Regions from separate parts of the Rothia sp. HMSC069C04 genome, predicted to be linked through region 2. Evidence: riboswitches for the same ligand, from Rfam matches in the RefSeq annotation. Region 2 holds a riboswitch; each other region holds the start of a gene.
The links. A riboswitch is a leader RNA that binds a small molecule or an ion and turns the genes downstream of it on or off. The one in region 2 is predicted to bind S-adenosylmethionine.

Region 1: linked by a shared signal. The riboswitch ahead of HMPREF2879_RS00505 (LLM class flavin-dependent oxidoreductase) and the one ahead of HMPREF2879_RS05575 (bifunctional o-acetylhomoserine/o-acetylserine sulfhydrylase) in region 2 are both predicted to bind S-adenosylmethionine.
Region 3: linked by a shared signal. The riboswitch ahead of HMPREF2879_RS00875 (methylenetetrahydrofolate reductase) and the one ahead of HMPREF2879_RS05575 (bifunctional o-acetylhomoserine/o-acetylserine sulfhydrylase) in region 2 are both predicted to bind S-adenosylmethionine.

Annotation. Positions count from the first base shown of each region.
Region 1 is NZ_KV810707.1:62,411-73,025, reverse strand. It holds gene HMPREF2879_RS00520 (ABC transporter permease) at 1-578, opposite strand, end outside; gene HMPREF2879_RS00515 (aliphatic sulfonate ABC transporter substrate-binding protein) at 578-1,642, opposite strand; gene HMPREF2879_RS00510 (ABC transporter ATP-binding protein) at 1,707-2,543, opposite strand; SAM riboswitch class I at 2,548-2,644, opposite strand; SAM riboswitch class IV at 2,820-2,928, shown strand; gene HMPREF2879_RS00505 (LLM class flavin-dependent oxidoreductase) at 3,043-4,470, shown strand; gene HMPREF2879_RS00500 (YchJ family protein) at 4,651-5,079, shown strand; gene HMPREF2879_RS00495 (NCS2 family permease) at 5,217-6,665, opposite strand; gene HMPREF2879_RS00490 (NCS2 family permease) at 6,987-8,453, opposite strand; gene HMPREF2879_RS00485 (DUF2218 domain-containing protein) at 8,796-9,161, shown strand; gene HMPREF2879_RS00480 (FAD-dependent oxidoreductase) at 9,458-10,615, shown strand, end outside.
Region 2 is NZ_KV810742.1:96,437-107,051, forward strand. It holds gene HMPREF2879_RS05545 (glycine--tRNA ligase) at 1-1,115, opposite strand, end outside; gene HMPREF2879_RS05550 (RNA-binding S4 domain-containing protein) at 1,348-1,563, shown strand; gene HMPREF2879_RS05555 (alpha/beta hydrolase) at 2,024-2,776, opposite strand; gene HMPREF2879_RS05560 (MerR family transcriptional regulator) at 2,871-3,686, shown strand; gene HMPREF2879_RS05565 (MerR family transcriptional regulator) at 3,824-4,174, opposite strand; gene HMPREF2879_RS05570 (homoserine O-acetyltransferase MetX) at 4,530-5,846, opposite strand; gene HMPREF2879_RS05575 (bifunctional o-acetylhomoserine/o-acetylserine sulfhydrylase) at 6,025-7,371, opposite strand; SAM riboswitch class IV at 7,475-7,587, opposite strand; gene HMPREF2879_RS05580 (ABC transporter ATP-binding protein) at 7,931-8,917, shown strand; gene HMPREF2879_RS05585 (ABC transporter permease) at 8,914-9,774, shown strand; gene HMPREF2879_RS05590 (ABC transporter) at 9,776-10,606, shown strand.
Region 3 is NZ_KV810713.1:101-10,715, forward strand. It holds partial or broken gene HMPREF2879_RS00870 (ATP-binding cassette domain-containing protein) at 1-1,165, opposite strand, end outside; SAM riboswitch class I at 1,513-1,629, shown strand; gene HMPREF2879_RS00875 (methylenetetrahydrofolate reductase) at 1,747-2,652, shown strand; gene metE (5-methyltetrahydropteroyltriglutamate--homocysteine S-methyltransferase) at 2,816-5,143, shown strand; gene HMPREF2879_RS00885 (MFS transporter) at 5,661-7,100, shown strand; gene HMPREF2879_RS00890 (M13 family metallopeptidase) at 7,208-9,190, shown strand; gene HMPREF2879_RS00895 (DUF6318 family protein) at 9,310-10,047, opposite strand; gene HMPREF2879_RS00900 (DUF6318 family protein) at 10,151-10,615, opposite strand, start outside.

The DNA.
Region 1 (10,615 bases), on a different contig from region 2:
AACAGGCGCAGACCCTTCAGGCCGAAGGCGCGTGCCGCCTCCACAAGCTTGGGGTCAACGTGCGCCAGAGCCGCAGAAACCGTGGTGTATACCGGGAAGAACGCACCAATAGCAACCAGGGTCACCTTGGAATTCTCGCCGATACCGATCCACAGCAGAAGCAGCGGAACCCACGCCAGGGACGGCACGGCACGCAGCGCACCAATGGTCGGTGCGGCAATCAGACGCACCGGCGCAGACAGGCCAATCAGCGCACCCAGCACCAGGCCGAGCACGGCACCAATACCGAAACCAATCAGCACACGCTGAGTAGAAATCGCCACGTGGCGGCCCAACTCGCCGCGCTGCGCCAGCTCAACACCGGCGCTGACCACACGGTCGGGGGAGGGCAGCTGAACCTGGGTGAACACGCCGTTCGTGCTCAGAATGTACCAGAGGGCAATCAGCGCCAGGGGAAGAATCAGGCCCAGGTACTGCTTACCGGCGAACGGGTTCGACGGCAGCTTCACGGAAGAGACACGCTTCTCGGCACGCTCAGCGCGAGCGCTGGAGGCGGCGGTGATCGTTGCGGCGGTCATTACTTCTCAACCACCTTTGCGATCTTCTCAACGGCTGCGCTGTCAGCCTTCTTTGCGAACTGGTCGTCCACAATGCTGTTTAGTGCCTTGTCCACGTCGGACTGGGAGGGAACGTCGCCGGACTCGACCAGAATCGGGCCGACACCCTTGAGAACCTCAACCTGCTTAGCGCCCGGAACCGGGTCGATATCCAGGTGGGTGCGCTCCATGACGACCTGAGCAGTCTCGTGCTTAATGCCGGACTCCTCCTCGACAATCTTCACTGCCTCTTCGGGGTTCTTCTTAGCCCAGGCGCGAGCGTACTCGTACACGTCCACGATGGTCTGTGCGGCGGTCGGGTTGGACTGAATGAACTTCTCGGTCGCGTTCAGGAAGCCGTAGGTGTTGAAGTTCAGGTTGCGGTAGAAGAGCACGTCGCCGCTTTCCACCTCGGCGGCAGCCATAATCGGGTCCAGGCCGCTCCACGCGTTGACCTGACCGTTATCCAGGGCGGTGCGGCCGTCGGCGTGCTGCAGGTTCTGAATGGTCAGATCCGAAGCGGAAATACCCTCCTGCTTGAGTGCCTGCAGCAGCAGGAAGTACGGGTCGGTACCCTTGGTCACGGCAACAGTCTTACCCTTCAGGTCCGCAACCTTGGTGATGCCCGAATCCTTGCGGGTCACCAGTGCCGACCATTCCGGCTGCGAGTAGAGGCTAATGACCTTGATGGGGGAGCCATTAGCGCGTGCCAGCAGCGCCGCCGAACCGGCGGTCGAGCCAACATCAATATTGCCGCTACGCAGCGCCTCATTCGCCTTGTTCGAACCGGCCGACTTGACCCACTCAACCTTCTTACCCTCGGCGGCGAGGGCGGTCTCAAGCCAACCCTTCTTGCGGATAATCAGGGACAGCGGGTTGTAGGTCGCGTAGTCAATGGTCACGGTGTTCTGATTGCCACCACCGGCAGCACCGGAGGCGTTAGCGGAACCGGAACCTTCACCGGCGCAGGCGCTGAGCAGAGTAGCAAAAGCGGCGGCTGCGGCAAGGGACTTGAGGGCGGTACGACGAGACGGGGAGTAAGTCATGATGAAATCTTTTCGCTTCTGAAGATGATGATGTGATGTGTAAGAAATGTGTTGCGTGGCGGCTTTAGGCGTTATCTTCCACGCCGAGCTCAGCCAACAGTTCGCTACGCAGCGCCGTGATCTCAGCATCGGCGCGGTCACGCGGGTGAGAACGGTCAACGGTCACAATGCGCTGGATGGTGGCGGGCGCCTCCGGGGTGTCCTTACCGAGGACAATCACCCGGTCAGAGAGGTACAGCGCCTCTTCCACATCGTGGGTGACCAGCAGAATCGTGGTCGGGTCTTGACGGTGCACGTCCAACAGCAAATCCTGCATGTTGATGCGGGTCAGCGCATCCAGAGCACCGAAGGGCTCGTCGAGCAGCAGCACGCCGGGGTTGCGTGCGAGCGCTCGTGCCAGGGACACGCGCTGAGCCATACCGCCTGAAATTTCCTTGGGACGGTGGGTTGCGTATTCGCCCAGGCCGACCAGGTCGAGCAGGCTCGCTACGGATGCTGCGCCTTCAGATTTTTTGGTGCCCTGCGGCAGTCCGAGCGCCACGTTGTCGGCGACGGTGCGCCAGGGGAGCAGGCGCGGTTCCTGAAAGCCGATAGCTACGCGGGGGTCGAGGCCGGTCACTGCCTTCTCGCCGATACGCACGGTACCTGCGGTGATGCGGTTCAGGCCTGCCGCTGCACGCAGGAGGGTGGATTTGCCGCATCCGGAGGAGCCGATGACGGAGATAATCTCGCCGGGGGCTGCGGTGAAGGAGACTCCGCGAAGAACTTCGTGGGTTCCGCCGGGCACGGGGAAAGATTGTCCGACGCCTTCAAAGCTCAAGGGGACGGCGGCGGTGGATACGGCACGGCGGCCGTTCTTTTCACTGGTGGGTACGTCAGTTACTGCACTGTTGAGTGTCATGTCACTTCCATCGTTCCTGGCGTTAGCACCGGGGGCGGAAGAATCCGTGCCGGTTGCTGCGACGTCGTGGAGCCAGGTCTCTCAGTCGCTCTGGATGGTTTGCTTCTCCCACCCTATGGGCTGTGGCGTGCCTCAATCAACCCGGCGGGCGCGTATGAATTTCTATGACCGTATATTTCGCATTTATCACGAAATATTTCGGTTCCACGTCACAAAAAGATTTTTTCGTCACAAACGTGACCTCCCTCCCGTGCGCCCCGTACACTCAAACCACGAGATCATGAGTCCCGGCGCTAAGCTCTGGCTAGCCGGGCGGCAACCCTCTCCCGTAGCGGGGTGCCCCAGATGATGATCTGGCCTCAACGTTACGAGGCAAGTACGGCGCGAACGCGCCACCTGCACGAAGGCCACCACCGAACGCAGAAGGCAAGAAGGAGGCGGCGCGCGGGGTGCAGGGCACTAACCCGATCGTCCCCGATCATTCGCGAAAGGAAAATCGATGGCTGAGCAGAAGAAGCGCATCGTAGTTAACGCATTCGAAATGACCTGCATTGGTCACCAGAGCTTCGACCTCTGGCGTCACCCGCGCTCCCGCGCAACCGAGTACAACACCATCAAGTACTGGACTGACCTGGCTAAGACCCTTGAGCGCGGCCTGTTTGACGCCGTGTTCATCGCTGACGTGGTCGGCATCTACGACGTGTACAAGAACTCTGCCGCTCCCGCCATTGAGGGTGCCGCTCAGGTTCCCGTGAATGACCCCGCAACCCAGATTTCTGCAATGGCTGCAGTGACCGAGCACCTCGGCTTCGGCGTGACTGCTGCCGCTACTTTCGAGCAGCCCTACACCCTGGCTCGCCGCTACGCCTCCCTCGACCACCTCACTGAGGGCCGCGTCGGCTTCAACGTTGTGACCTCTTACCTGCCTTCGGCTGCTGAGAACCAGGGCCTGCCCACCCAGATCCCGCACGACGAGCGCTACGAAATCGCCGACGAGTTCCTGGACGTCTGCTACAAGCTGTGGGAAGGCTCCTGGGAAGACGGCGCAGTCATCAAGGACCGCGAGCGCGGCATCTACGCTGACCCCTCCAAGGTCCACCCGATTGGCCACAAGGGCAAGTACTTCTCCGTGCCCGGCATCTCCCTGACCGAGCCGAGCCCGCAGCGCACCCCCGTGATCTTCCAGGCTGGCGCATCCAGCCGCGGTCAGAAGTTCTCCGGTAAGCACGCTGAGGCTGTGTTCATCAGCGCCCTGCGCCCGGACCTGACCCGCGTTGTGACCGACCGTATTCGCGCCGCTGCCGAGGAGCAGGGCCGTAGCCGCGACGACGTCAAGATCCTCGCAATGCTCTCCGTCATCGTGGATGAGACCGAGGAGAAGGCAAAGGCAAAGTACGAGGAGTACAAGAAGTACGTGAACCTCGACTCTGCACAGGCTATTGTCGGCGGATGGTCCGGTGTTGACCTGTCCCAGTTCGACGAGGATGAGGTCCTGAACTACGTGCAGACCGAGTCGATTCAGTCCTTCCTGACCCCCTTCACCCTGCAGGCGAAGGACAAGAAGTGGACCCGCAAGGCCATCGCTGAGCACACCACCCTCGGCGGCATGGGCGAGGTCATTGTTGGTGACCCGGTTCAGGTTGCTGACGAGCTTGAGCGCTGGATTGACGAGGGTGGCCTGGACGGCATCAACCTGGCGTACCACGTCTCCCCGGGCTCCTTCGAGGACTTCATCGAGTACGTTGTTCCCGAGCTGCAGAAGCGCGGCCGCTACCGCACCGAGTACGAGGGCAACACCCTGCGTGAGAACATCTTCGGTAAGGGCCACACCAAGGTTGCTGACTCCCACCCGGCTGCTAAGTACCGCGGCGCATACGTGGGTAAGCCTTCGGCTGCTGACACCCCGGCTCGCGCGATCGCTGAATAAGCGTTGCCGCTGAAGCGTGCCGTGTAGGTTCGCTCAAACTTAACGATTGAAAACAAGAACGCCCGTTCTGCTGGAGGATTTGTATCCCCGGCAGGGCGGGCGTTTCTTTGCGCTGTGCCGCCGTCGCTTTCTTGATACAGGGCACCTTCTTGACGCGGCGCTTTCTTTATACTGGTTGGCATGATTGAACTTAACCATGATGACCGCTGCCCCTGCTCGAGCGGCGAGGTGTACGGCACCTGCTGCGGCAGGTTCCTGGGCGAGTTTGCCGCCTCCGGCACGCTGACTGCTCCCGCGCCGGAGCAGCTGATGCGCTCGCGTTTTACCGCGTTTGCGACCGGGGATGCGGCGTACCTGCTGGCGAGCTGGCATCCGAGTACTCGCCCGGCTACCTTGGAGTTGGAGGATGATATCCGCTGGTATCGCCTGGATATTCTGGGTGCTTCGGGTGGCCCGTTTGATGCGTCCGGTACGGTGGAGTTCGTTGCGTATTACCGTTCGGTGCCGGGTGTCCCTGCGGAGGAGCGGGTGAAGGGCAGCATGCATGAGCTGTCGCGCTTTGAGAAGGTGGGCGGCACCTGGCTCTATGTGGATGGAGACGTCCGCTAAATCTCGTAACTTTCCCTGCCTCTCATACGTGCAGAGTGTGGGCATAGAAGAAATGGCAGAATCATTCCGAAACCGGAACGATTCTGCCATTCTTTGTTGACGCCTCTCAACGAGGCTAACTATCGGGACTGTTGGACTTAGCTAGTCCAGCCGTTAATGATGCCCATACCGAAGTAAATCACGAACACCGCGGACACCAGGTACATCAGCCAGTGCACGTCCTTGCCGCGGCCCTGCACCAGGCGAATGAAGGTGTAGGACACGAAACCGGCGCCAATACCGTTCGCAATCGAGTACGACAGCGGCATGAAAATAATGGTCAGGAACGCCGGGATGCCCAGACCCCAGTCAGTCCAGTCAATATTCACAGCCTGGCGGATCATCAGGAAGCCGACCACAACCAGTGCGGGGGCAACCGCCTCGAAGGGAACGATGGTGACCAGGGGCGAGATGAAAATCGCCAGCAGGAACAGCACACCGGTCACAATGTTCGCGAAACCGGTGCGTGCGCCCGCACCAATACCGGTAGCGGACTCCACGAAAATCTGGTTCGCCGAACCGGACGCGCCACCACCAACAACGGAACCGAACGCATCCACGAGCAGGACCTTGTCGATGTCCTCAACCTTGCCGTCCTTCATGGTGCCAGCCTCGGCGGCAAGACCGACCGAAACGCCCATCGCGTCGAAGAACACAGACAGCAGAATGGTGAACACCAGCAGCGACGCAGCCAGCGGGCCGATGTGGGTGAATGCGCCGAACAGGTCAGCGGAACCGATGAGGGAGAAGTTCGGGGTGGTGAACTTCATGTCCGCCAGGGAAGGCACGTTCAGGGACCAGCCGGTCGCCGCCTCCTTCACAGAACCGGAGGGGACAACCGCCTCCAGAATCAGGGACAGCGCGGTGGAGGCGAGCACGCCCCACAGGATCGCACCCTTCACGTTACGGATGAACAGGGCGATGGTGAAGAACAAGCCGAAGAGGAAGACGAGGGTGGGCCAGCCGAGCAGGTGACCGCCCGCGCCGAGGCTCACCGGAACGGTGGTGCCGGCTGCGTCAGGCATGCGGCGGATAATGCCGGAGTCGACCAGACCGATAAAGGAAATGAAGAAGCCGATACCGACCACAATCGCGGTCTTGAGCGACTCAGGGACCGCCTCAAACACCGCGGTACGGAAGCCGGTGAGCACCAGAACGGTCATGATTAGACCGGCAAGAACGACCAGGCCCATGATGTCTGCCCAGGTCAGGTTCGGGGTGGTGGCAATGGTGGAGGCGAGCAGCGCGTTCACGCCCAGGCCAGCCGCCATGGCGAAGGGCTGCTTGGCGATAACGCCCATGAGGATGGTCATCACGCCAGCAACCAGCGCGGTCACAGCCGCGACGGGTGCGATACCGAGAGTGCGTTCGGAGGCGTCAGCACCGGTACCGATGACGAGGGGGTTCAGCACCACGATGTAGCTCATGGCGAAGAATGCGGCGAGGCCGCCGCGGAATTCTGCGGCGATGGAGGAGCCGCGTTCGGAAATCTTGAAGTAGCGGTCGAGTGCGCTGGTGGGCGCTGCCGCCTTCTGGGGTTCAGACATGTGAGGATCCGTTGATGTTGTTCGGTGTGTACTGTTGCGCCGCCGGTTTCGAGGGTAAAGCTCGCGGGTAAGTCCCGGGTTGGGCGCCACAATGGTTCAACTATTGTAGGCGCCGCCGCTTAGCTTGTGCCGTTGAAACGCGTTGTGTGCGGCGGTTCAGTCGGTGATGTGGTGTTTCCCCGACCCCTGCAACCCAGAATTGGGTAGTTGGGGTAGAGGGAAGAATAGCGCAGGGCGGGGTACCGGCAACCCGAAGGTGCCGATACCCCGCCCTGATGGTGCCCGCGTCTCCACGTGTGGAGGGTGAGACACCTGATGTATTTAGTGCATCCAGCCGGTAATCAGGCCGTTAGCGAAGAAGATGAGGAACACTGCGGAAACCACGTACATGAGCCAGTGAACTTCCTTGCCGCGACCCTGCACCAGGCGGATGAAGACGTAGGACAGGAAGCCTGCGCCGATACCGTCCGCGATGGAGTATGCCAGCGGCATGAAGATGATGGTCATGAACGCGGGGATACCCAGACCCCAGTCGTTCCAGTCGATGTTCACTGCCTGGCGGATCATCAGGAAGCCAACGAACACCATTGCGGGTGCAACAGCTTCGAAGGGCACGATGGTGACCAGCGGGGACAGGAAGATCGCGACGAGGAACAGTGCGCCGGTGACGACGTTCGCGAAGCCGGTGCGTGCGCCCGCGCCGATACCGGTTGCGGACTCCACGAAGATCTGGCTTGCGGAGGAGGAGGTGCCACCGCCGGCTACGGAGCCGAGAGCGTCCACGAGCAGGACCTTGTCGACGTTCTCGATCTGGCCGTCCTTGATGGTGCCTGCTTCGGTTGCGAGACCGACGGAGGTGCCCATTGCGTCGAAGAACGCGGAGATGAGGATGGTGAAGATCAGCAGAACTGCAGCCATGCCGCCGAGGGTGCCGAAGGCGCCAAACAGGTCAGCGGAGCCGAACAGGGAGAAGTCGGGCAGCTTGCTGGTGTTGGAGTCCCAGACGGGGACGTTCAGAGACCAGCCGGTGGGGGACTGAAGCGAGCTGCCGGAGGGCACGACCTTCTCCAGGATGATGGAGAGGGCGGTGGAGGCGAGCACACCGTAGAGGATTGCACCCTTCACATTACGGATGAACAGCGCAATGGTGAGGAACAGGCCGAACAGGAAGACCAGGGTGGGCCAGCCGAGCAGGTGGCCGCTCACGCCGAAGGAGACGGGCACGGTGGTGCCTGCTGCGTCGGGCATGCGGCGGATGATACCTGCGTTGACGAGGCCGATGAAGGCGATGAAGAAGCCGATACCGACGACGATTGCAACCTTGAGCGATTCGGGAACCGCGTTGAACACTGCGGTGCGGAAGCCGGTCAGCACGAGGATGGTCATCAGCACACCAGCCCAGACGACGAGGCCCATGATGGCGGGCCAGGTCAGGTTGGGGGTGGAGGCGATGGTGGTTGCCAGCAGCGCGTTCACGCCGAGGCCTGCCGCCATGGCGAAGGGCTGCTTGGCGACGACGCCCATGAGGATGGTCATGACGCCTGCGACCAGTGCGGTCATTGCTGCGACCTGCGGTACGCCGAGGGCGTTGCCGGATGCGTCCTTGCCGAGGCCGATGATGAGGGGGTTCAGCACGACGATGTAGCTCATCGCGAAGAAGGTGGCGAGGCCGCCGCGGAATTCTGCGGCGATGGTGGAGCCTCGCTCAGTGATCTTGAAGTAACGGTCCAGTGCGCCCTTGGCTTCTGCCTTGGGGCTCTGGGGAGCCGCGGTGTTCTCAGAAGACATTCGTGAAAATCCGTAGATACTCATAGTCGGGGCGGGGTTCGGGGTTCCGATCCCGCATAAAAAAGTGCCACTTCCCGGTGTGTTGGGGAGGTGACACTGTTGTACCGAAATATTCTACGGTTAAAGTTTCTCTAAGCGTTAATCCAGGAAATTCCCAGCTTTCGTTCAGAGATTTTTTGGGGGCGTAATAGCGGTAACTATCTCTCGCCTCTGCGCGAACAATGATAGTTTGTTAGGTTAGTAGACCCTAAGTTTCTGCTATATTCGAGGTGAAACATGCGTCGCCGGATGCCAGGTTCCGTGTGGTGAGCCTTTTCCGGCATAGATGAGAAGGAATCCACCGTGACTGAAACTCCCCAGGAAAACACCGCTGAGAACTACCCCGCCGCGGAATCCCTGCCGGTACGCCAGCGCGCCGTCGTAGCAACCGACCGCCCCGCCCGATACATCAAGCAGCTCGGCTCGCACATGGGCCGCAAGCTCGGCACCGCAGAACTGCCCGACGGTCTGCGCCTCACCTTCAACCGCGACGGTATTTTCCGCGGCTACGGTGACCTGCGCGAAATCGACGGTGCCCTCATCATGGAGGTGCGCGCCGAAAGTGACGAGTTGGCTGCTGGTCTGGCGGATGTGCTGGACCGCCACCTGGTCCGCTTCGGTGAGCGTGACGAACTGGTCGTGACCTTTGAGGCGGTACCCGCCTCCTAGTCCCTGCTTTCTAGTCTTCGTTACCCTGCCCCGCCCTCCTGCACCTCGGAGGGCGGGGCAGTTTTTACGCCCGCCGCGTGCGCAGGGTTCCGGAACCGACCGTGCCGCACCTCCCCGGATTAGGTGACCCCGCCCGGATTAGGTGACAGAAAATTGTCCTATTTAGTGGGCGACGACATATAAGCCCCCGAACACCCGTCAATCCCCGGTAAAATAGGCAGGAAGTGAACACTAAGCTCACCGCCTGTTCGCGCCGCACCGGGCGCCGGACGGTGAACTTCGAAAGGAAGATTTTCGTGTCTGAAGCAGCACGCCCCCTGCGCGTCGCCGTTATTGGTGCAGGTCCCGCCGGTATTTACACCGCCGACATCCTCACCAAGTCTGAAGAGGTCCGCACCGGCGCCGTCGAGGTCGCCATCGACATCTTCGACCGCTACCCCGCCCCCTTCGGCCTGATCCGCTACGGTGTGGCACCGGATCACCCCCGTATCAAGGGCATCATCACCGCGCTGCACAAGGTCTTGGACCGCGGCGACATCCGTTTCTTCGGCAACGTCGAATACGGCAAGGACCTGACCCTCGCCGACCTGCGCGAACACTACGACGCCATCATCTTCGCAACCGGCGCGATTTTTGATGCACCCCTGAACATTAAGGGCATCGACCTGGACGGCTCCTACGGCGCAGCAGACTTCGTCTCCTGGTACGACGGCCACCCCGACTACCCCCGCACCTGGCCGCTCGAAGCTGAGCAGGTTGCAGTGCTCGGTAACGGCAACGTCGCCCTGGACGTCTCCCGCATCCTCTCCAAGCATGCTGACGACCTGCTCGTCACCGAAATCCCCGACAACGTCTACCAGGGCCTGAAGGCTTCTCCCGTGACCGACGTGCACGTCTTCGGTCGCCGCGGCCCCGCACAGATGAAGTTCACCCCGCTCGAGCTGCGCGAACTCGCACACTCCCGCGACGTGGACATCGTCCTGTATGAAGAGGACTTCCAGTTCGACGCTGCTTCCGAAGAAGCAATGGAGAAGAACGCGCAGACCAAGGTCATGATGAAGACCCTGCGCGGCTGGCTGGAAGACCAGAAGACCAATGAGCAGACCGCATCCCGCCGCCTGCACCTGCACTTCCTGCAGTCCCCGCACGAGATCCTCGGCGAAGACGGCAAGGTCGTGGGCCTGCGCATTGAACGCAACAAGCTCGACGGCAACGGCGGTATCATCGGCACCGGCGAGTACGTGGACTACCCCGTACAGGCTGTCTACCGCGCGATCGGCTACTTTGGTTCCGAACTGCCCGAAATCGGTTACGACGACAAGCGCGGCGTCATCACCAACGTTGAGGGTCGCGTCGTGGACGAGAACGGCGAGGTCGTTCCCGGCCTGTACGCATCCGGTTGGATTAAGCGCGGCCCCGTCGGCCTGATCGGCTCCACCAAGTCTGATGCACTC
Region 2 (10,615 bases):
AGCGGCAGAACAGCGGCCTTCACCGGTGCCAGGCGCGGGTCGAGCTTCAGCACGACGCGCTTATCCACGCCACCCTTAGTGTTCGGTGCCTCATCCTCGACGTATGCGTCAACAAGGAACGCCATCATGGAGCGGGTCAGACCGAAGGACGGCTCAATCACGTACGGCACGTAACGCTCACCGGTAGCCTGGTCGAAGTACTCAAGCTTCGCGTTAGAGTGCTCATTGTGCACGCCCAGGTCGTAATCGGTACGGTTCGCAACGCCCATCAGCTCACCCCACTCGGAACCCTGGAAGCCGAAGCGGTACTCAACGTCAATAGTGCCAGCCGAGTAGTGTGCACGCTCCTCCTTAGGAACGTCGAAACGGCGCATGTTATCCGGGTTAATACCCAGGTCAACGAACCAGTTCCAGCAATCCTCAACCCACTCGTTGAAGTACTTATCAGCGTCATCCGGGTGCACGAAGTACTCAATTTCCATCTGCTCGAACTCACGAGTACGGAAAATAAAGTTACCGGGAGTGATCTCGTTACGGAACGACTTACCAATCTGGCCAATACCGAACGGCGGGCGCTTACGAGAAGCAGTGACCACATTGTTGAAGTTCACGAAAATACCCTGAGCGGTCTCGGGGCGCAGGAAGTGCAGACCCTCCTCATTATCAACCGGACCCAGGTAGGTCTTCATCAGACCGGAGAAGTTCTGCGGCTCAGTCCACTCGCCACGAGTACCACAGTTCGGGCAAGCAATTTCATCCATGCCCTCAGCCGGGCGGCCCTTCTTCGCCTCAAAGTTCTCCAGCAGGTGATCCTGACGCAGACGCTTGTGGCAGGACAGGCACTCAACCAGCGGGTCGGTGAAGGTCGCCACGTGACCGGATGCCTCCCACACCGCACGAGGCAGAATAACAGAGGAGTCCAGGCCAACCATGTCCGCACGGGAGCGGACGAAACGCTGCCACCACTGCTGACGGATGTTTTCCTTCAGCTCTGCACCGAGGGGGCCGTAGTCCCATGCGGAGCGGGAACCGCCGTAAATTTCACCGGCCTGGAAAACAAAGCCGCGGCGCTTCGCGAGCGCAATAACGTTATCGAGGGTGGACTTTTCAGCCATAGTTACTCCTTCTGCCCCGCCACCGGCTGTGACGTGCGTGAGTTCGGGTTCATAAGGGACGCGACCCAGAACGGGGCGCCCGTATTCGCGCTCATCGGCGCAATATGCACACTTTTTGATGCAAGACACTAGGGTACCATCACCACCCCACCCCTGGGTATGCCTACCCGACCCACCACTCCCCCATTTTTACCGGACGCCAGGATGCACCCGGCGGGATAAACTAGAGAGCATGGAAGAAATTTTTATTCGCGACGACATGATCCGCCTCGGTCAGTTCCTCAAGCTCGCCAACCTCGTAGAGGACGGCGCGCAGGCACGCGAGGTCATTCAGCACGGCCTGGTAAAGGTCAACGGCGACATTGAAGAAGCACGCGGCAAGCAGCTGCACCCCGGCGACACCGTGACGTTCAACGGCGTGACCGTGAAGGTCGCGCACGAGGACTAACCCGACCTCTTATTCCGTTTGAGATAGGGCGTTAGAGTGAGGGACGGCGTCCGTCCTCGTTCCTCTCCCCCGGCCCAAGGAAGCAGCCGGTGCGCACCTTCCTACGCTCCTACAGGGGAACCCACCCTCTCGGGTGCTCCGCTCTTCCTTGCTTCGCTGCGGAGAGCACCCGAGAGGGTACCCTGATGTCGCTTTCGGAAGGTGCACCGGCACGCTCCGGCAGCGGGGCCGAGAGCGGCTACCCGGAAAACGCGGCCGCACCCGCACAGTACCCCAGCGCGGAAAGGCGGTATCGTCCGAAGTGACATCAGGGTGCCCGAAGCGAAGCGAGGGCGGGTTCCCTGTAGGAACGAGGACGATAACCGCCTTTCCAAGTGGAACTGCACAGAACCGAGCGGAAGCAGAACTACACGTAAGGCCCCCGAGTCATGATGACTCGGGGGCCTTCCCTATAGCCGTTTTAGGCGTCAGAGCCTTCCGCGGCGCCGGTCGCCTCCGCAACCTTCTGCGCACGAATACGCGGCTCCTGACCCTGCACCTTCACCTCCAGGAACTCGCCCACATGGCGAATCTCCATGGCGCTCACGCCGTGACCCGCACCGGCGTACAGCACCTTAATGCCGTCGGTGTACTTGCGGATCCAGTCGTAGGTGTAGTTCACCATCTCCTGCGGGATGACGGGGTCTTCCTGGTCACGGCCGAAGAACACCGGCAGTTCGGTCTTCTTCAGCTCCTCGTCCTTGAAGTACGGCGAATCAGAATCTACCGCATAGCCGGACAGTCCCACCACAGCGGCGAACTCGCCGGGAGCATGACGCACCATCGAAGTTGCAATGCCCATACCCTGCGAGAAGCCCAGCAAGGTCACCGAAGCGTACGGTTCACGGTTCGCGCGCGCCCACTCCAGCACGTAGTCGCTCGCCTGCTCAATGGCGCGCTGGTCAGATTCGAGCTGCTGGTTCAGCGGGTACCACTGGTAGCCGATAGCATCTGCGGCAATGTAGGCGCCGGTCGAGTCCGCGGAGAACTGGCTGCCAACCGGCTGCGGTGCACGCATGGAGGCGTAGGTGAAGCCCTCCTGCGGAAGGTGCGCCGCCAGAGACAGCAGATCGTGTTCCTGGGAGCCGTAGCCGTGCAGCATGAGCACCAGGTGGGTGCCTACACGTTCGTTCTCGGGGCGGGTGTATTCGACGACGTATTTGTTTTCGCTCATGCACCCATCTTAGCGAGGACTCCCCCGCAAACCTGCACCGCAGGTTCCGCCGCTAGCTTGACCCTCACCTAACGTGAGGTTTTAGAGTGAAACCATGGACGCGAACATAACACCACCTGACGGGCAACACGAATACACCGTAGGAGAAGCGGCATCACTACACGGGCTAACAGTCCGCACGCTTCACCACTGGGAGCAGCGAGGCTTGCTCAACCCGGCACATGATGAGTTCAACGGGTACCGGTACTACACCGATACAGACCTTGAACGAATCACCGTCATTATGGGATACCGCGCCACCGGCATGAGTCTTGACGCTATTCACAAAATACTGCAGGACGAAGCGAACAGCACCGAGCATCTGCTCGCTCAGCGGGATATGCTTCAACGCAAAATCGCCGCGTACGGGCGCATGCTTGAAACCATCGAACACCTTTTGGAGGACACCATGGCACCTAAGAATGAGCAGCTCAGCGCTGCCGAAAAAGCAGAGATTATGGGTGAGGGGTTCAGCCTCGCCCACCAGCAGGAAGCGCAGGAACGTTACGTGAAAACTGACGACTGGGCTGAATACCAGCGCCGAACTGCAACGATGAACCGTGCCGACTGGCAGAACGGCAAACAGCAGGTTGACGAGGTAGAGCAGGCCCTCGTCGAGGCATTCAACCGCGGCGTGCAGCCGGGCAGCGAGGAGGCGAACGCGCTCGCCGAGCGGCACCGCGCCTCTCTGTTCTTTTTTGAGGTCACCCCCGCCAAGCACGCTATTCTAGCCCGCGGCTACGTTGAGGATGCCCGCTTCAAGGCTCACTACGAGAAGCTCGCGACCGGGCTTGCAGAATGGTTGCGGGATGTCATCTACGAGAATGCTCGTGCACACGGTGTCGACCCTGATGAAGCCGCCTGGGGTTAAATCTTTGGCTGAAAATACCCAGTAGCTAGGGGTGAGTAGCTGAGTGTGAAAGCTGAGCACAGAAAAACGCCCGGTATTCCCAACGTTGGGAATACCGGGCGTCGGCGTGCATACCTGCATGAAAATTAGACGGCTATCTAGCGGGTGCCATCGAGGTGACGGCGGTGCTCCTGAATACGGCGATCCAGGTGCTCAAGGTTCTGCTGCAACCCCGCAATCTCGTTTTCAATCTTTCGGCGGGCTCGCTCCATCACATCAACGGAGAGTGCATGATCATCCGGATTGTCCAAGATTGTACGAATGTCGGCAAGACTCATGCCGGCCTGACGGCAGGTAGCAATAAACCGTGCTGCGGAGATAGACTCCTCATCAAAAATACGGGTTCCGTGAGCATCACGGGGCACCGCAATGAGCCCCTCTTTTTCGTAATAGCGCAGGGCGTGGGTGCTCACCCCCAACTGCTCCGCTACCTCTTGAATACTTACCACAGCGTTAATGCTATGGGGTTAGAGCGGGTCTAAAGCAAACTGAGAACCCTTACCTTCCAGTGCAACAGGAGGCTGCTTCCGCGGTATCTCGCGGAGCTTTCAAAAAGTGCCAGAAAAACCGGAAAATATTCCCTGACTTGGCACAACACACTTCAAAAAGATAGAAAAAATGCCGGACGCTCGCATCATACGAACGCCCGGCATTCTATTACATAACCCTAAGGGTGAAGGTTAATTCACGGTGGGCGGAAGGACAGTTGAGAATACCCAGTCATTCCCTCACAATCCCACACCCACTGTTTGGATAAAACAACATTCAACAGGATGCGTGAAACGCCTTCGGGTGCCGGTTGAGTTAGCGAGTAACAGCGCCGTACAGACGAGTCATCGAGTCCAGCGCCTCACGCTCACGCTGCGCCTCGCTCGGGGTAGCAGATTCATCTTCAACACCCAGGGCGCGCGCCAGAATCTTCTCCACCTGCTTCGCCTCAATCAGGAAGCCGTCATGGCCGTGGTTCGACTCGATAATATCCACGGCGACCGGGGTGGGCAGCGCCTCCGCCAGACGGTGCGACTCGTGCGGGAAGAACAAGCGATCCGTGTTCACCGCCGCAATCGTCCACTCGCAATCGGTGTGCGCCAGCGCCTGCGCCAGGGTGCCGCGGCCACGCGCCACATCGTGCGAAATCAGTGCCTCGTTCACTGCCAGGTAGCTATTCGCGTCAAAGCGCTCAACCAGCTTGGCGCCGTGGTGGTCCAGGTAGCTTTCGATGGCGTAGCGGCCACGCGGCTCACCCAGCGAGCCGCCCACGGTGCTTTCGCCACGGTTCTCTTCGCGGCCGAAGCGGTGCTCCAGCTCGGCGGGGCTGCGGTAGGTGGTGTGCGCAATACGGCGTGCCAGGGCAAGACCGGTCAGCGGCGCGGGACCGTCATAGTAGTCGCCACCGGCAAAGTTCGCGTCCGAACGAATCGCAATATTCTGGGTGTGTGCCCACGAAATCTGTTCCGCCGTAGCCGAAGGACCGGAGGCAATCACCGCGCATCCGCGCACCAGCTCGGGATTGGTTGCCGCCCACTCCAGGGCGCGAGCGCCACCGAGAGAACCACCAATCACGTAGCGGAAGCTGGTCACGCCCAGGGCACGTGCCAGGTGCGCCTCAGCACGCACAGAATCACGGATGGTTACCTGCGGGAAGCGGGAACCCCAGTGCTCACCGGCACCCGGGTAGCCTTCCGGAATAATGCTTGCCGGTCCGGTGGAGCCGTAGCAACCGCCCAGAATATTGGGGGCAATCACAAAGTAGCGGTTGGTGTCTACGACCGAGTCGGGGCCCACGATGCCTTCCCACCAGCCGTCCGACTCGATAGCGCGAATCAGCGGGGCGGGCATGTCGGGGGTGGGGACGCCGCGGGAGACATGCGTATCGCCAGTGAGCGCATGCAAAATCAGGATGGCATTATCGCCAGCCTCGTTGAGGGTGCCCCAGGTTTCGTAGCCGATGGTCACCTGCGGCAGGGTCACGCCGGACTCAAGTTCCAGGTCGCCGATGTTCAGCTGACGCAGGTAGCCTTGCGCTTCGGGGTGCTCGCGCTGGGTGCCCGCCACGGGGATGGGCGCGGTAACAGGCTGGTTGGTAGTGGTGGTTTGGGTGGAGTTGAGCGGGGTAGTCATAGGGTTCCCTCCACGGGGTTGGCCGGCGGGATAGTGCCGGGTGTGAGCGGGTACGCTCCGGCGGACTCAAGTACTGACGGGGCAGCCAACGCTACCCGCTGCGAAAAGTGCTGTAACGGGGCCGCAGATGAACCGGGAAGCCGTTGCCTTCCGGTCCACCTGCGGGTTGCATCACCGTTTAGGAGAGGGTGTCGAAGCCCAGCTGCAGGTCGGCGAGAATATCGTCGATGTTCTCAATACCGACTGCCAGGCGCACAAAGTTCGGGTACACGCCAATCTTCTCCAGTTCCTCGGCGGAAAGCTGGGAGTGGGTGGTGGAGGCGGGGTGAATCACGAGCGAGCGCACGTCACCGATGTTCGCCACGTTGGAGTGCAGCTTCAGCGCGTCCACGAAGTCGCGGGTCTGCTCCAGGGTTGCACCCTTGAGGGTGAAGCCGAGCACCGCGCCGGGGCCCTTGGGCAGGTACTTCTGTGCACGCTCGTACCAGGGGGAGGATTCCACGCCAGCCCAGATAACCTTGTCAACCTGCGGGTTTGCTTCGAGCCAGTGGGCGACCTTGGTGGCGTTCTCAATGTGGCGTTCGATACGCAGGGAGAGGGTCTCCAGACCGATGCCGATGTTGAAGGCGTTGGTCGGGGAGATTGCGGCGCCGGTGTCACGCAGCAGGGAGACGCGTGCCTTCAGGATGTAGGAGAGGTTCGCACCGAATGCGGAGTCCTTACCCAGGTCGCGTGCGTAGACCAGGCCGTGGTAGCCGGGTGCGGGCTGGTTGAACTTGGGGAACTTCTCGGGGTCTGCACCGTAGTCGAAGTTACCGGAGTCAACAATCACACCGCCGATGGAGGTGCCGTGGCCGCCCAGGTACTTGGTGGCGGAGTGGACGACCACGTCCGCGCCGTGCTCGATGGGGCGCAGCAGGTAGGGGGTGGGCACGGTGTTGTCCACGATCAGGGGTACGCCGTTTTCGTGCGCAATCTTGGCGATGGGCTCGATGTCGAGCACGTCGTTGCGGGGGTTAGGCACGGATTCTCCGTAGAACAGCTTGGTGTTGGGACGAACCGCGGCGCGCCATGCGTCCAGGTCGTCCGGGTTCTCAACGAAGGTGGTTTCGATGCCGAGGTCGGCGAGGGTGTACTTGAGCAGGTTGTAGGTGCCGCCGTATATGGAGGGCGATGCAACCACATGGTCGCCTGCGCCGGCAATGTTCAGGATTGCGTAGGTGATAGCTGCCTGACCGGATGCCAGCAGTAGCGCGCCAACGCCGCCTTCCAGGGAAGCGATGCGGTTTTCGATTACTTCCTGGGTGGGGTTGTTCATGCGGGTGTAAATGGGTCCCAGCTCGGCGAGAGCGAAACGGTTCGCTGCCTGCTCGGCGCTGTCAAAGACATAAGAGGTGGTCTGGTAGATGGGTAGTGCCCGAGCTCCCGTTGCGGCATCCGGCGCCTGACCTGCGTGAATCTGGCGGGTTTCGAACTTCCAACCGGCGGGGTTGGCGGGAGTCGGGACGGTAGTGTTGTTGCTCATGCGTGGCTCCTAATGGGGATTCTTAGGGGGCCGCATGCCGACGGTACAGGAATCGTCGTCGAATAATCCTGTCACGATTGATGTACCGTTATCGGTCACATCGGTCCCGCGCTTGCGTCACGCTTTTGCGTGCCGCCTGGTCTTCACCCAGGGCACCCCACCGCGGAGGAGGGTTGCCGGCCAGCTAGCTGGGGCTTATCGCTGGCGCTCTTGACCTGTATTCAGGGTGTCATAGGGCGTTGGGTGGGGTCAAGGGTTTTGTGGGTGAACGGCACTTTAAGACATTTCATTGCAAAGATGACGTTTTTTAACGTCGATGAAGCTCATGCTGTCGGTGAATATGACACGGGAATCCGCTGCGCAGGTGGTGCCTCATGGATAGTGCTTTCAGAGCGAGTGCCCCACCCTCCAAATAGTAATTCCCATCACTTTTTCGATGCTTTTCGGTACACTGAGACTACACATACACTCACGCAGGGCGCGGCACACTCCGCTGTTTATCCTGCCCAGCATCCCTCCGGTATAGGGGCCAGAGGGTCATACCCGAAGGTTACCTACCATGTCTCTTGTTCTTGACGCCGCGCAGCTCAGCCGAGTCTTTGGCAAAGGTGAAAACGCTTTTACCGCCGTCGACCGGGTGTCGCTTCGCGTTAGCTCCGGCGAGATCCACGCCCTCCTCGGCCCCAACGGCGCGGGCAAAACAACCACCGTGCAGATGTGCTCGACCCTGCTCACCCCCACCAGCGGTAGCCTCACCGTGAACGGTGTTGACGCCATCGCTCACCCGCAGCGGGCACGCCGTCACGTGGGTCTCGCACTCGGCGGGGATAGCGGCTTCTACCCGCGCGCCAGCGCCCGCGACAACCTGCTCTTCTTCGCCGATGTTGCGGGGGTTTCCGGGCGGAGCCGGCGGCGCGAGGTGGACCACGCCCTAGCCCGCGTGGAACTCACCGATGCGGCGGCGCGACCCTTTCAGGAGTTTTCCCGCGGCATGAAGCAGCGCCTGCACATCGCTCGCGCGCTGCTCGGCTCCCCCGCCCTGCTCCTGCTGGACGAGCCGACCAACGGGCTCGACCCCGATATCGCCCTGACCGTGCGAACCCTCATCCGCTCCCTCGCGGAGGACGGCGCCGCCGTTCTGCTGACGAGTCACCTACTGGGCGAAATCGAGGACCTGGCGCATACCATCACCGTTTTGGGCGCCGGTTCCGTTGCGGTGAGCGGCAGTCTCGAGGACGTTGCCGCACACGCCGGTATTGCCGCCACGACTGTGGTTCAGGTGGATCCCACCGCCACCGAGGGTCTTGATACACTACGCGGATTCCTCCACGATAAGGCGGCGGTACTTTTTGCCCCGCGTGGTTCCGGCTGGGAACTGACCCTCTACTGGCACGGCGAGCGCGCCACGTTCGAGGCGGGCGAGGCGCACCGCATCCTGGCGGAGGGGCTCGCCGCCGCGAACATCGGGGCACGAACCGAGCCGTACACGCGCCCGGCAACCCTGGAAGAGGCATACCTGGCGATGGCGGAGGGGCTCAAGCGATGAGTACTCAGACGCGACGCTCGGAAGAGTCCCAAACCCGGGGCCAGCAGTACGACCTGAGGCAGGAGTGCGCCCGCCAGCTGCGGCTCATGGGATTTAGCCTGCGACAGTTCCTGACGGTCCCGTACTTTATTCAGCTGCTCATCAGCACGGTGCTCGGGTCGGTTATCCTTCAAGCGCTCGCCGTGCACGCGGCGGCCCAGAGCTCCGCGGGTCACTCCGTTGACCCGACCCTCGCGTGGACCCGCGCGGGCATCGTGGGCATGTGGTCGGTCTGCATCGTGTCTGCGGGCATTATCAATTTTGAGCGCTTCCGCGGGACCCTCGTGTACCTGTGTTCCGGGTCGATTTCTCCGGTGCGGGTGTTGGCGGCTATCGTTTCGAGCGCCTCCATTGTGGGTCTGGCGGCCCTACCCCTATCGTGGGCGGTTTGGGCTCTTGTGACGCTCAATCCGCAGGTTACGGACTTTTCCGAGCTCTGGCCGCGCTATGTTCTGGGCGTTCCCCTGCTGTGGGTTGCATGCCTGTCGGTTACGTTCATGATTGCGGTGTTCTTCGTGGCAACGCCGAACGCCATCGCCTACGAGGAGCTGCTCCTCGTGCCGGTATTTATTCTCTCCGGGGTTCTCTTCACGACCGTTGAGGCACCCGCCTGGCTGGATGCCGTGGGCGTGCTCATTCCTCTGCAGGCGCCGGTGCACCTGCTGCTAGGGCGTATCCCTATTAACACCCCGGCGGATGCGCTCCTGCCCGTTGCGCAGACGCTCGCCGTGAGCCTCGCTTGGGCGTTGTGCGCCTTCCTCTTTGCACGGAAGGCTCTCGCCTCCGCCCGCCGTCGCGGCACCCTGGGGGCGATGTAGCGTGCGTGTTCTCTCTTCTGCTGCTCTGCCTAGCGTGGCGCGTCGGGCACTGTCGACCGCCTCTATTGGCTGGTCGTCGTCGATTACCTTCGCAACCCTCGGAACGGCTGTCACGACCCTGGTTCTCGTACCCGGTCTTAACGTGCTTTTCACGGTGCTTCTGGGTGCTGATCTTGCCGCGAACGATACGGTGCGCATCGGCTGTGCAACCGCCCTGATTGCCACCCTCAGCTCGGTGGCCGCCGGCATTGTTGCGCGCGTCGCCACAGACCGGTGGATTGGCGTCTTCGAGTACGTGTGCACGGCGCGCCCCGTGGATGCGGGCTACTGGCTGGGCGCGGCGGCGGTACCCGCGCTGCTAGCCTCCGTGACGGGCCTGAGCAATGTGGGCATCGTGTGGTTGCTCTCCCTCACGGCGCCCTCCACCGGGGCGGCTTCGGGGCTTCTGCTCGGCGCCATCGCACTGATGCCGGTTGCGGTGCTGGGCGGGGTCTGCCTGGGTATTTTTGCCGCCGGGCTGGGCCTGTACCTGTCCGATCCGTACACGGGGTCGAATGTCCTGTCGATTATTCTGCCGGTGAGCGCGGGTGTGATTGTTCCGGTGAGCACCTACCCCGCGTGGCTTGCGTGGCTGTGTCCCTGGGTTCCCGGGTCCCGGCTGGTGCAGGTTTTAGACGCCTCTAGCGGTATTGCGAACGGCACCACCCCGGAGCTCTTCGCGTCCCTGGGGGCAGACGCGGCACTGGCGGTACTCTACGCCGCGGTAGGGTTGGGGCTGACCTTCCTTGCCGCCCGCCGCATCCGTGCAGGCGCCCGCGCCTCGCTGCTATAGGGTGTGAAA
Region 3 (10,615 bases), on a different contig from region 2:
CAAGAATTGCATTTATTAGCGTTGTTTTTCCCGCGCCCGAGGCACCAACTACTGCAATCATTTGATTATTCATCAGCTCAAGATTAATATCTTTAAGCGCAAAAGACGACGCGCCCTCATACTGAACGGATACATCTTTGCATATAATTTTTGAAATATTTTCACGGTTAGGGTTAGAAGTTTTTATCTCAGAAGCATGGTCGTAAGTATCAGAGTCGCATACCCTTCGGAATTGCTGGACAGATAATGCTCCATTAATAATCTGGCCGAATGAATATCCCACCTCTTGGGTCGCGTTAACACAGGCAATGATTCCAATCAGCGATCCGGCCACATACGATATATCGGCGCCTGAATCCACAAGGAAGTACAGGGACGCAAAAAGTAAGACAGAGCAGAGTAGCCCTGCAACTATGGAGATGATTCCTCTAACACTTTCAAGGCTCAATTCCCTACCGGCTGCCCGGCGTCGCCAGGACGCTACGCGTTGCGAGAAAAATCGGGAGGCTCTCATGAGGTGAAGTTCTTGGGCGCGACTTTGAGCCATCAGATTGTCTAGATAGTAGTTCTCTGCCCGATAGTCCTCGTACATTAGGGTGTATATGGCGTAATCACGTTTAGCGAGAATCACCATTGCAATGGCTAGGGGCAATGAACACAGTGCCGCAAAAATTGCTGCCACAATGCTGACGTTCGCAATATTGAGACAGAGAAGTAACACCATTGCGAAGGCACTCACCAGTGCCATAACTGACATGGTGTGAACCTGCAATTCCTGTTTCGATATTGCCTCTCTTGCAGCACGTATATCTTCCTGTGATTTTGTGCTACCTATATCAGATAACGGAAATGTAGATAACCTGTTATTTAACATGCAGTGAACCCGATAGTTCACCTTTGATTTGAGGATGAGCATGTTACTTATGACCCAGCGTTGGGCAATAATATTAATTCCAACGACAAGGGCAAGAGCAACAATATAAATCCATGCTGTGCCACCACTTGAACCGCTCAAGGCTGATACTGTATTACCAATCAGCAGGGACTGACTCAAGGGAATGCAGGCAATGACGGCTAGCGATAGGGCGGCGCTCACCAGGGTTGTGGGACAGGTTTTCCAGGCCAGGCGGAAGGACCAGAGTATAGAAGAAAATAGCTTTTTCATTCTCACCACGCTCACAAAGTCATATTGAACTCATCTTTGAGCCCTGAAACTCCTCGATGAGCGGACATCGAAACACTACCCGTGCCTCACTAGCTACCCTACCCCTCAATGAAATTCAAAACACATATATTCGCGCGTGTCCAAGAATATTAAGCGAACGTATCTGCGATAGTGCCGGGCATTCAGGGGTCAGCCGACAGCCCTACCCGCAACACCTCCAGCCGCCCTTTGTCATAGTCGGTCATATTAAGTTCATATTTCGCCCCAATGTCATGTCCAGAAATATTAGGGCATCAACCGCCGTGCCCCTTGCACGCCCTCGGAGGCGGTGGGTAGAGTGAAAGCGTTATCTATCAAGAGCGACCGAGAGATCTGGCTCGTAGACGTCGCAGCAACCTCGCCAGTATCCCCCACCGTCACGGTGCAGGGTACGGACAAGGTGCTCCCGCCAGAACCGATAGAGAAGAATACCCTTCGGCACCCCTTGATGAGTCGTACTCGCAAACCGGTACAGCACATCCTGCAGAAGAATTCGCGCACCCTCACGGTGCGTATCTATCGGGTGAACACGAAGGATGGTTATGGCTACAGTTCACCCGGCTCTTTCTTTTGAGCTATTCCCTCCGCGCTCACAGGCGAGCTGTGAGTCGCTGCTCCGCACCATTGCGGAGCTTGAGGGCACCAACCCCGACTACGTGTCGGTCACCTACGCCGGTGACGCTAAGCGCCGCCAGAAGACCTTGGCGCTGCTCGACCACCTAGTGCATGAAACCTCCCTCACCCCGCTGGCTCACCTGATTTGTGCAGGCCACTCGGTGCATGAGCTGGAGCGCGCAGTCCGCCTAATTCTGGGTCTGGGAGTGCGCGGCTTCCTGGCTCTTCGCGGTGATATTCAGGAAGGTCAGGTTTCTGAACTTCCTTTCGCCCGCTACCTGGTAGAGCTCATTCGCCGCGTGGAGCGTGAAGATTTCGCCCACCTGGCGGCTGGCAAGGTGTCGATTGGTGTGGCGGCGTACCCGCAGAAGCACCCCGAGTCCGCATCCCTGCTGCAGGATATTGAGATTCTGCTGTCCAAGCAGCGTGCCGGCGCGGACTTCGCGATCACTCAGGTGTTCTTTGAGGATGAGCGCTACAGCGCCCTGGTCGATTCGGCGCACCTGGCAGGCGTGGATATTCCGATTATTCCGGGCATCATGCCGGTAACCTCGCTGAAGCGGTTGCAGAATCTCTGCCAGATGGCGGGCATGGAAGTCCCGACGGACCTCGCCTACGCCCTAGAGACAGCAACCAGTAGCGCTGAGCTGCACCGCATCGGTGTTGAGTACGCGTTGAACCAGTGCCGCGCCGTGATGGACGCGGGCGCGCCGGGTCTGCACTTCTTCACCTTCAACGAGCATGCGGCGGTTCTGGACGTTCTGGATCAGCTGGATTTGCCGCGGTACAGTAACCGTTTCTCTCAGTCGCTGAGCGAACTGGAATACGTCTAAAAACCCCCGCCTCAACCCATAACGCTCCTTGTCGGATGCGTTTCCACTTTCTCCCCCACAAATATTCCGGGAGTTGTTGAGTCCTCCGTTTCACCACCCACAGTCGGGTGGTAAAACGCCGGAACCGACTCCCACATCTATCCCCAGTAAAGGAATAACTATTATGTCGAACACCGCATTCCCCGCCGCAACCATTGTTGGCTACCCCCGCGTGGGCCGCTTCCGCGAGCTGAAGAAGGCTCAGGAGGCTTTCTGGAAGGGCAAGGCAACCCTGCAGGAGCTGCAGGACACCGCCGCTGACGTGCAGCGCACCTACTTCGAGCGCGTGACCGCCGCCGGTCTGAAGGCTGACAACTACTCGATTCCGGCGACCTTCTCCTACTACGACCAGGTGCTTGATGTGGTTCGCCTGTTCACCCTGGTTCCCGAGCGTCTGGCTGAGGCTAAGGACGCACGCGGCCTGCTGGATCTGCCCGGCTACTTCGCACTGGCGCGCGGTACCGAGACCCTGCCTCCTCTGGAGATGACCAAGTGGTTCGACACCAACTACCACTACCTGGTACCCGAGATTGGTGCCGGTACCGAGATTAAGCTGAACCTTGAGGCTATTGACGAGCAGCTCGAGGTAGCAAAGCAGGCTGGCGTGAAGGTTCGCCCGCAGATTGTTGGCCCGCTGACCCTGCTGCTGGGTGCTAAGGCTGAGCAGGGTTCCGCTGAGGACTTCTCCCCCGTTGACCGTCTGGATGAGTTCGTTGCCGCGTACGCTCAGGTGCTGGAGCAGCTGGCTGAGCGCGGTATTGAGTGGGTTCAGCTGGACGAGCCGGGCCTGACCGTGGACCGTGCCGACAACGCGAAGGTTGCGCAGCTGGCTGAGCGCACCTACCGTGCCCTGGCTGCCGGCGAGAAGCGCCCGCAGATTCTGGTGACCAGCCCCTACGGTTCCCTGCGTGAGAACCTGCCGGCACTGCTGGGTACCGGTATTGAGGCTCTGCACCTTGACCTGGTGCACGGCGTGTACTCGAAGGCTGAGCTGGAGTCTGTTTCTGCCGCCGGCGTGCACCTGGTTGCCGGTGTTGTGAACGGCCGTAACGTGTGGCGTGCTGATGTTCGTGCCGCACTGAAGACTCTGGAGGCGCTGCCCGGCGCATCCGAGGGTGCCGTGTCGGTGTCCTCCTCGACCTCCCTGCAGCACGTGCCGCACGACCTGGCTCTGGAAGACCCCGCCGAGGTTCCCGTGGACGGCCTGGCATTCGCCGACCAGAAGGTTGCCGAGATCGCCCTGCTGGCTCGTGGCCTGGCTGAGGGTGAGGCTGCTGTTGAGCCGGAGCTGAAGGCTGCTGACGAGGCGCTGGCTCGCTTCGCCGCTGACCCGCGCAAGCACAACGACGAGATTCGTGCCCGCGCCGCAGCTGTGACCGCTGAGGACTTCAACCGCCCGACCATTGATGTTCGCCGCGCGGCTCAGGCTGACCTGAACCTGCCGAAGCTGCCGACCACCACCATCGGTTCCTTCCCGCAGACCGCTGAGATTCGCCGCCGCCGTGCGGAGGCTCGTGCGGGCAAGATTTCCGCCGAGGAGCTGAACGGCTTCCTGCGTGACGAGATTGCCTCGGTCATCAAGCTGCAGGAGGAGCTGGGCCTGGACGTGCTGGTTCACGGTGAGGCTGAGCGTAACGACATGGTTCAGTACTTCGCTGAGAACTTCGACGGCTTCGCAACCACCCGCCACGGCTGGGTTCAGTCCTACGGTTCGCGTTGCACCCGCCCCTCGATTCTGTTCGGTGACGTGAAGCGTCACGGTGAGGGTCTGCGCGGTGAGGCGTTCACCGTGCCGTGGAGCTCCCACGCACAGTCGCTGAGCGACAAGCCCGTCAAGGGCATGCTCACCGGCCCCGTGACGATTCTGGCGTGGTCCTTCGTGCGTGACGACCAGCCGCGCCGCGAGACCGCTAACCAGGTGGCTCTGGCTCTTGCCGACGAGATTGCCGACCTGGAGGAGGCGGGCATCCGCATCATTCAGGTGGACGAGCCGGCTCTGCGCGAGCTGCTGCCCCTGCGCCGCGATGAGCAGCCGCAGTACCTGGATTGGTCGGTGAACTCCTTCCGCCTGGCTACCAGCGGCGTGAAGGATTCCACTCAGATTCACACCCACCTGTGCTACTCGGAGTTCAACGAGATTATCGACTCGATTAACGCTCTGAACGCTGACGTGACCAGCATTGAGGCGGCTCGTTCGCACATGGAGCTGCTGGCTGACATTCCGGAGAGCTTCGTTTCCGGTCTGGGCCCGGGCGTGTGGGACATCCACTCCCCGCGTGTTCCTTCGCAGGAGGAGATTGAGTCCCTGCTGAAGGCTGCGATTGGTTACGGCACCATTGCTGACCTGTGGGTGAACCCTGACTGCGGCCTGAAGACTCGTGATTACGAGGAGACCAAGCAGTCTCTGCGTCACCTGGTGGACGCCACCAAGGCGATTCGCGCGTCCCTCTAGGAGGCGCCTCTTGGTTCCGCTGCCTGCTGCGGGTTGACCGGATGATGGTTTGCTCGCGGTAACCTGCGGCAGGTGGCGGTTGTTCGGCTTCGTGCCGGTATGCGTACCGACTGTATGCCGAGCTTTTGGGGATAGATAACGGGCCCGCCCGTACGGTTTTTCTTCTGCACTGTACGGGCGGGCTTTTCTGTGCTGTTTTGGGGCGCCAATGCACTGGTGTTCAAGTGGTTTTTTATTTGAACTTAGGGTATAAATTACTCTAATTTTAAGTGTGGTCTGACCAAAACACATACTTACTCAACCGAGAAAGTATTTATATTCATTACACGACTTGAGGCAATGTTGCCCAGTAGACAGATGTACATCACACAGATTTAGCACTTCCCCGTAATTCCGGGATAAAAACAGCATTAATAGAATAATCACTCTGAATATCCGTTCACCCTAGTGAACATTCTACTGAAAACATTCCCATCAGATTAGCATTTTTATAAGCCGCTGTTTTTAGAATTCCAGCATGACTACTACCACTTCATCAAAGAAGAAGAAGGGTTCTGTACCCCGCTGGCTCGCAATTCCGGCGCCCAAGCCTCAACTGAGCGAGGCTGAAGTTAATGCGAAGTACCCGCGCATGCGCCTACAGGTCTTCATGGGTATCTTCATCGGTTACGCGACCTTCTACCTGATTCGTAACAACGTCCCGCTGGTCACCCCGATTCTGACCAAGGAACTTGGCTTCAGCAACGCAGCAATTGGTGCGCTGTCCACGGCGCTACTGCTCGCTTACGGCTTCAGCAAGTTCTTCACCGCAATGATTTCTGACCGCTCGAACGCGCGTTTGTTCCTGCCCATCGGTCTGGTGCTCTCGGGTGTTGCAAACATCCTGCTGGCAATGACCGGTTACATGGGTGAAGGCGCGGGTGCGGCAGGCTACGGTGCCGCTATCGCCTCCATCATGGCGACCATCATGGTCTTCAACGGTATCTTCCAGGGTATGGGTTGGCCTCCCTCGGGTCGTGTGCTCGTGAACTGGTTCTCCACCAGCGAGCGCGGCACGAAGGTTTCCTGGTGGAACACCGCTCACAACGTTGGTGGTGCGCTGTCCGGTCTGCTGGTTGCGTGGGGCTTCTCCATGTTCGGCAAGACCTGGGAAGTTGCCTTCTGGTTCCCGGCTGTTATCAGCTTCGTTCTGGCGTTCGTGGCGTGGTTGCTGATTCGTGACAACCCCGAGGCTGAGGGTCTGCCCACCGTTGACGTGTACCGCAACGACCCGCACAAGGTTGAGTCCACCGCTGAGGATCGTGCGGAGTCCACTTGGACCACCATCCGTAAGCACGTGCTGACCAACTCGACCATGGTGTACCTGGCTCTGGCAAACGTGTTCGTGTACACCCTGCGTTACGGCGTGCTGGTGTGGGCGCCGAAGTACCTGCACGATGTGCGCCACGCTTCCCTTGAAGGTGGTATTGCGGGCTTCTCGATTCTGGAGCTTGCCGGTATTGGTGGCACCGTCCTGTGCGGTTACGTTTCTGACCGCATGTTCAAGGGTCGCCGCTCCCCCGCGGGTATTCTGTTCCTGATTGCGACCGTCGGCGCAATTCTGCTGTACTGGCTGCCTTCTTCGGATGCGCCGCTGTGGATTGCGTACGTTGCGTTGGCTCTGATTGGTGGCCTGATTTACGGCCCGGTCATGCTGATTGGTCTGCAGGCTATTGACCTGTCCCCCTCGCATGTTGCGGGTACCGCTGCGGGCTTCACTGGCCTGTTCGGTTACGCTCTGGGTGCGACCCTGGCTTCTGCCGGTATCGGCATTATTGTTGACCACTGGGGTTGGGGCACCGCGTTCGTCTTCATGATTGTGTGCTCGGGTCTGGCTGTTCTGTTCCTCTGGCTGGTTAACGGTGCCGAGAAGCGTCTGATGGCTGAGCGCGCAGAGAAGCTGGCGGCTCAGGCATAATTGTCCGGTCTTTCGTGTAGGGAAGCCACACGTTTGCTGGTGAGTCACCATATGGTGGCTTGTCGGTAATCGTGTGGCTTCTTACGTTAAGAACCTAGAATGGAACCATGACTACTAACTCTGGAATCACTAAAGAATGGGTGGATGAAACCGTCAAGCCGGGCGACGATTTCTTCCGCCACGTCAACGGTAAGTGGCTTGCTACCCACGAAATCCCGGCGGACCGCCCCAAGGACGGCGGCCTGTACACCCTCCGCGATAACGCAGAGAAGCACGTGCGTGAGCTGGTGGAGAAGATCGCGAAGGAGCAGCCGGAGTCCCTTATTGGTGCACTCTACAACTCCTTCATGGATGTTGAGAAGATTGAGGCGGACGGCCTGGAGCCGTTGCTGAAGGAAATCGCCCCGATCTTGAACTCGGCAACCCCCTCCCACCTGGCTGTGACCCTGGCGCTGCTGTCTCGTGCGGGTCTGCCGCAGCTGTTCGCCTGGTACACCAGCAACGACCCGAAGGACCCGAAGAACTACACGTTCTTCCTGTACCAGTCGGGTCTGGGTCTGCCGGATGAATCCTACTACCGTGAAGAGAAGCACGAGGCTGCATGCGCGGCGTACGTTGAGCATATTGCCCGCATGTTTGAGCTGACCGGTCTGGCTGAGGGCTTCGGCCTGACCCCGGAGCAGGCGGCTCAGCTGGTGTTCACCCACGAGTCGGAGCTGGCTCGCCTGCACTGGAACGTCGTGGAGAACCGCGACGCTGAGGCGACCTACAACCCGTACCAGGCGACCGAGCTGGACGAGAAGTTCCCCGGCTTCCCGTTCTCGCAGTGGCTGCTGGCTCTGGGTGCCGACCCGGAGACCCTGGGTCAGGTTATTGTGGCTCAGCCGTCCTTCTTTGAGGGTGCGGCTAAGCTGTTCACCTCCATCCCGCTGATGAGCTGGAAGCTGTGGGCTGTGTGGACCGTTCTGCGTTCGCGTGCGCCGTTCATGTACGACGAACTGGTTCAGGAAAGCTTCAACTTCTACGGCAAGACCCTTTCCGGCACTCAGCAGATTCGTGAGCGCTGGAAGCGCGGCGTGGGCGCTGTCGAGAAGGCTCTGGGTGAGGAAATTGGCCAGGAGTACGTGGCTGTGCACTTCCCGCCTTCGCACAAGGAGAAGATGCTGGTTCTGGTCGGCAACCTCCTGGAGGCGTACCGCGAGTCTATTGAGTCGCTGGACTGGATGACTGAGGCAACCCGCCAGAAGGCGCTGGAGAAGCTGTCGAAGTTCGTCACCAAGATCGGTTACCCCGACAAGTGGCGTGACTTCTCCGCACTGGAGCTGGTGCCCGGTGACCTGTTCGAGAACCTGCGCCGTACCGGTGCGTTTGATGCTGACTGGCTGATTGCCCGTAAGGGTCAGCCGGTGGATAAGTCGGAGTGGCTGATGACTCCGCAGACCGTGAACGCGTACTACATGCCCCCGGCGAATGAGATTGTGTTCCCGGCAGCTATTCTGCAGCCCCCGTACTTCAACCCGGATGCTGACGATGCGGCGAACTACGGCAATATCGGCATGATTATTGGCCACGAGATTGGTCACGGTTTTGACGATCAGGGTTCCCGCTATGACGGTGACGGCAAGCTGGAGAGCTGGTGGACTGAGGAGGATTACGCGAAGTTCAAGGAGCGCACCTCAGCGCTGGTGGAGCAGTACAACGCGTACGTTCCGGTGGGTCTGGATGAGAAGTTCCACGTGAACGGTGAGCTGACTCTGGGCGAGAACATTGGCGACCTGGCTGGCATGTCGATTGCGTTGAAGGCGTACCGTCTGGCTTTGAAGAAGCAGGGCATTGAGTCGCTGGCTGACGCGCCGGTGATTGACGGCATGACCGGTATTCAGCGTTTCTTCTTCTCGAATGCTCGCGGCTGGTGCACGAAGTCCCGCCCGCAGCATGCTGAGGTGATGATTTCGGTGGATCCGCATTCGCCGGATGAGTTCCGTGTGAACGGTGTGGTGCGCAATATTGATGAGTTCTATGAGGCGTTTGGCGTCTCTGAGGGCGATGCACTGTACCTGGCTCCGGAGGAGCGCGTGCGCATCTGGTAGCACCCCGATAAGGGTATATACTTTATTGCGCATATAAGAGAGGCGCCCGCCTCGTGGTTTTCAGCCACGGGGCGGGCGCCTTTTAGGTGTAGAAGCTATGCGCTTCTAGACTGAAGCTTTTAGGAAGCAGAAGCCGATGCAGTGGCACTAGAAGTAGCAACCGGATTCACTGTAAGCTTCCAGTCGCCATTCTCATAAACTCCACGAATGATGGCATCTCCAGTAATTTTGCGGTATTCCTTGGGAGACTCCATCACTTTCCCCTTGTATACAGCAAACTCACCGTTCTCCAAAACCATCTTTACATTCCAGATATAGCTATCACCATCGCGGGTCGGTTGAGGCGTATTCATAGCGACAGTAACAGTTTGTTCTTGGCGCCAGACCTCCCCCTTTTGCAAAGCATCATCGAAGCTACCAGGCGTGGGTTCAAGGGTGGTCTTCAATTCTGAAATATCAATACCGCTTTCACGCAAAGGTTCAGTCTTTCCGGTACGCCCATAATATTCAGAAGCGGCGCCAAAGAATGCAATGGACTGGTAGAAGCCTTCCACGCTGTTCTCGTTAGCAACAGCGGGCTTCACAGGTACAGGAACATTCTTGGGCGGCTCGGTACGGGTACCTTCCTTATAACCTGCAGGCTTGGAAGTGTAGCCGTCCAGGACCGCAACGCCGGAGTAGTCGCTACGAACGCTCTTAGATGCGGAAGCAGATGCGCTACCGGATGCATTGCTGGATGCCCTCTCGGATGCGTTGCCGCTGGTTGCTTGCGGCTGAGCGCCGCACGCTGCCAGGAGGGTTGCGCCACCGGCGGCTACAACCATGCCGAGGGCAGATCGGCGGGTTACGTTCTTCATTGGTTCTCTCTATCTACGGTGGTGGCGCCCGCCTCGTGGTTTTTCAGCCACGGGGCGGGCGCCTCTCTGTTTTTAGAAGCTATACGCTTCTAGACTGATGCTTTTAGGAAGCAGAAGCCGATGCAGAAGCCTCAGATTCAGACTTCATGCCAGTCAGCTTCCACGCACCGTTCTCGTAAACACCGCGCAGGGTACGCTCGTTGACGTTCTCACGACCGCTTTCGGGGACCTCCAGAACCTTATCCTTAGATGCCATGAATTCGCCGCGGGTAAGGGTGAAGCGAGCATTCCAGGTGTATGCCTTACCATCGCGGGTGGGCTGTGCGGAGAGCAGGGTGATGGTGACGGTCGGGTCGTGCATCCAGACTTCGCCCTTGACCAGCTTTTCGCCGAGGGTGCCGTCTTCCGGCTCGAGCATTGACTTGAGTTCGCTCTTGTCCATGGCGCTTTCACGCAGGGGCTCGGTCTTACCGGTACGCATGTAGTATTCCATGGCTGCGCCGAAGAACGCGATGGACTGGTACAGGCCCTCCACGCTGTTCTCGTTGGCGACGGCGGGCTTGGTCGG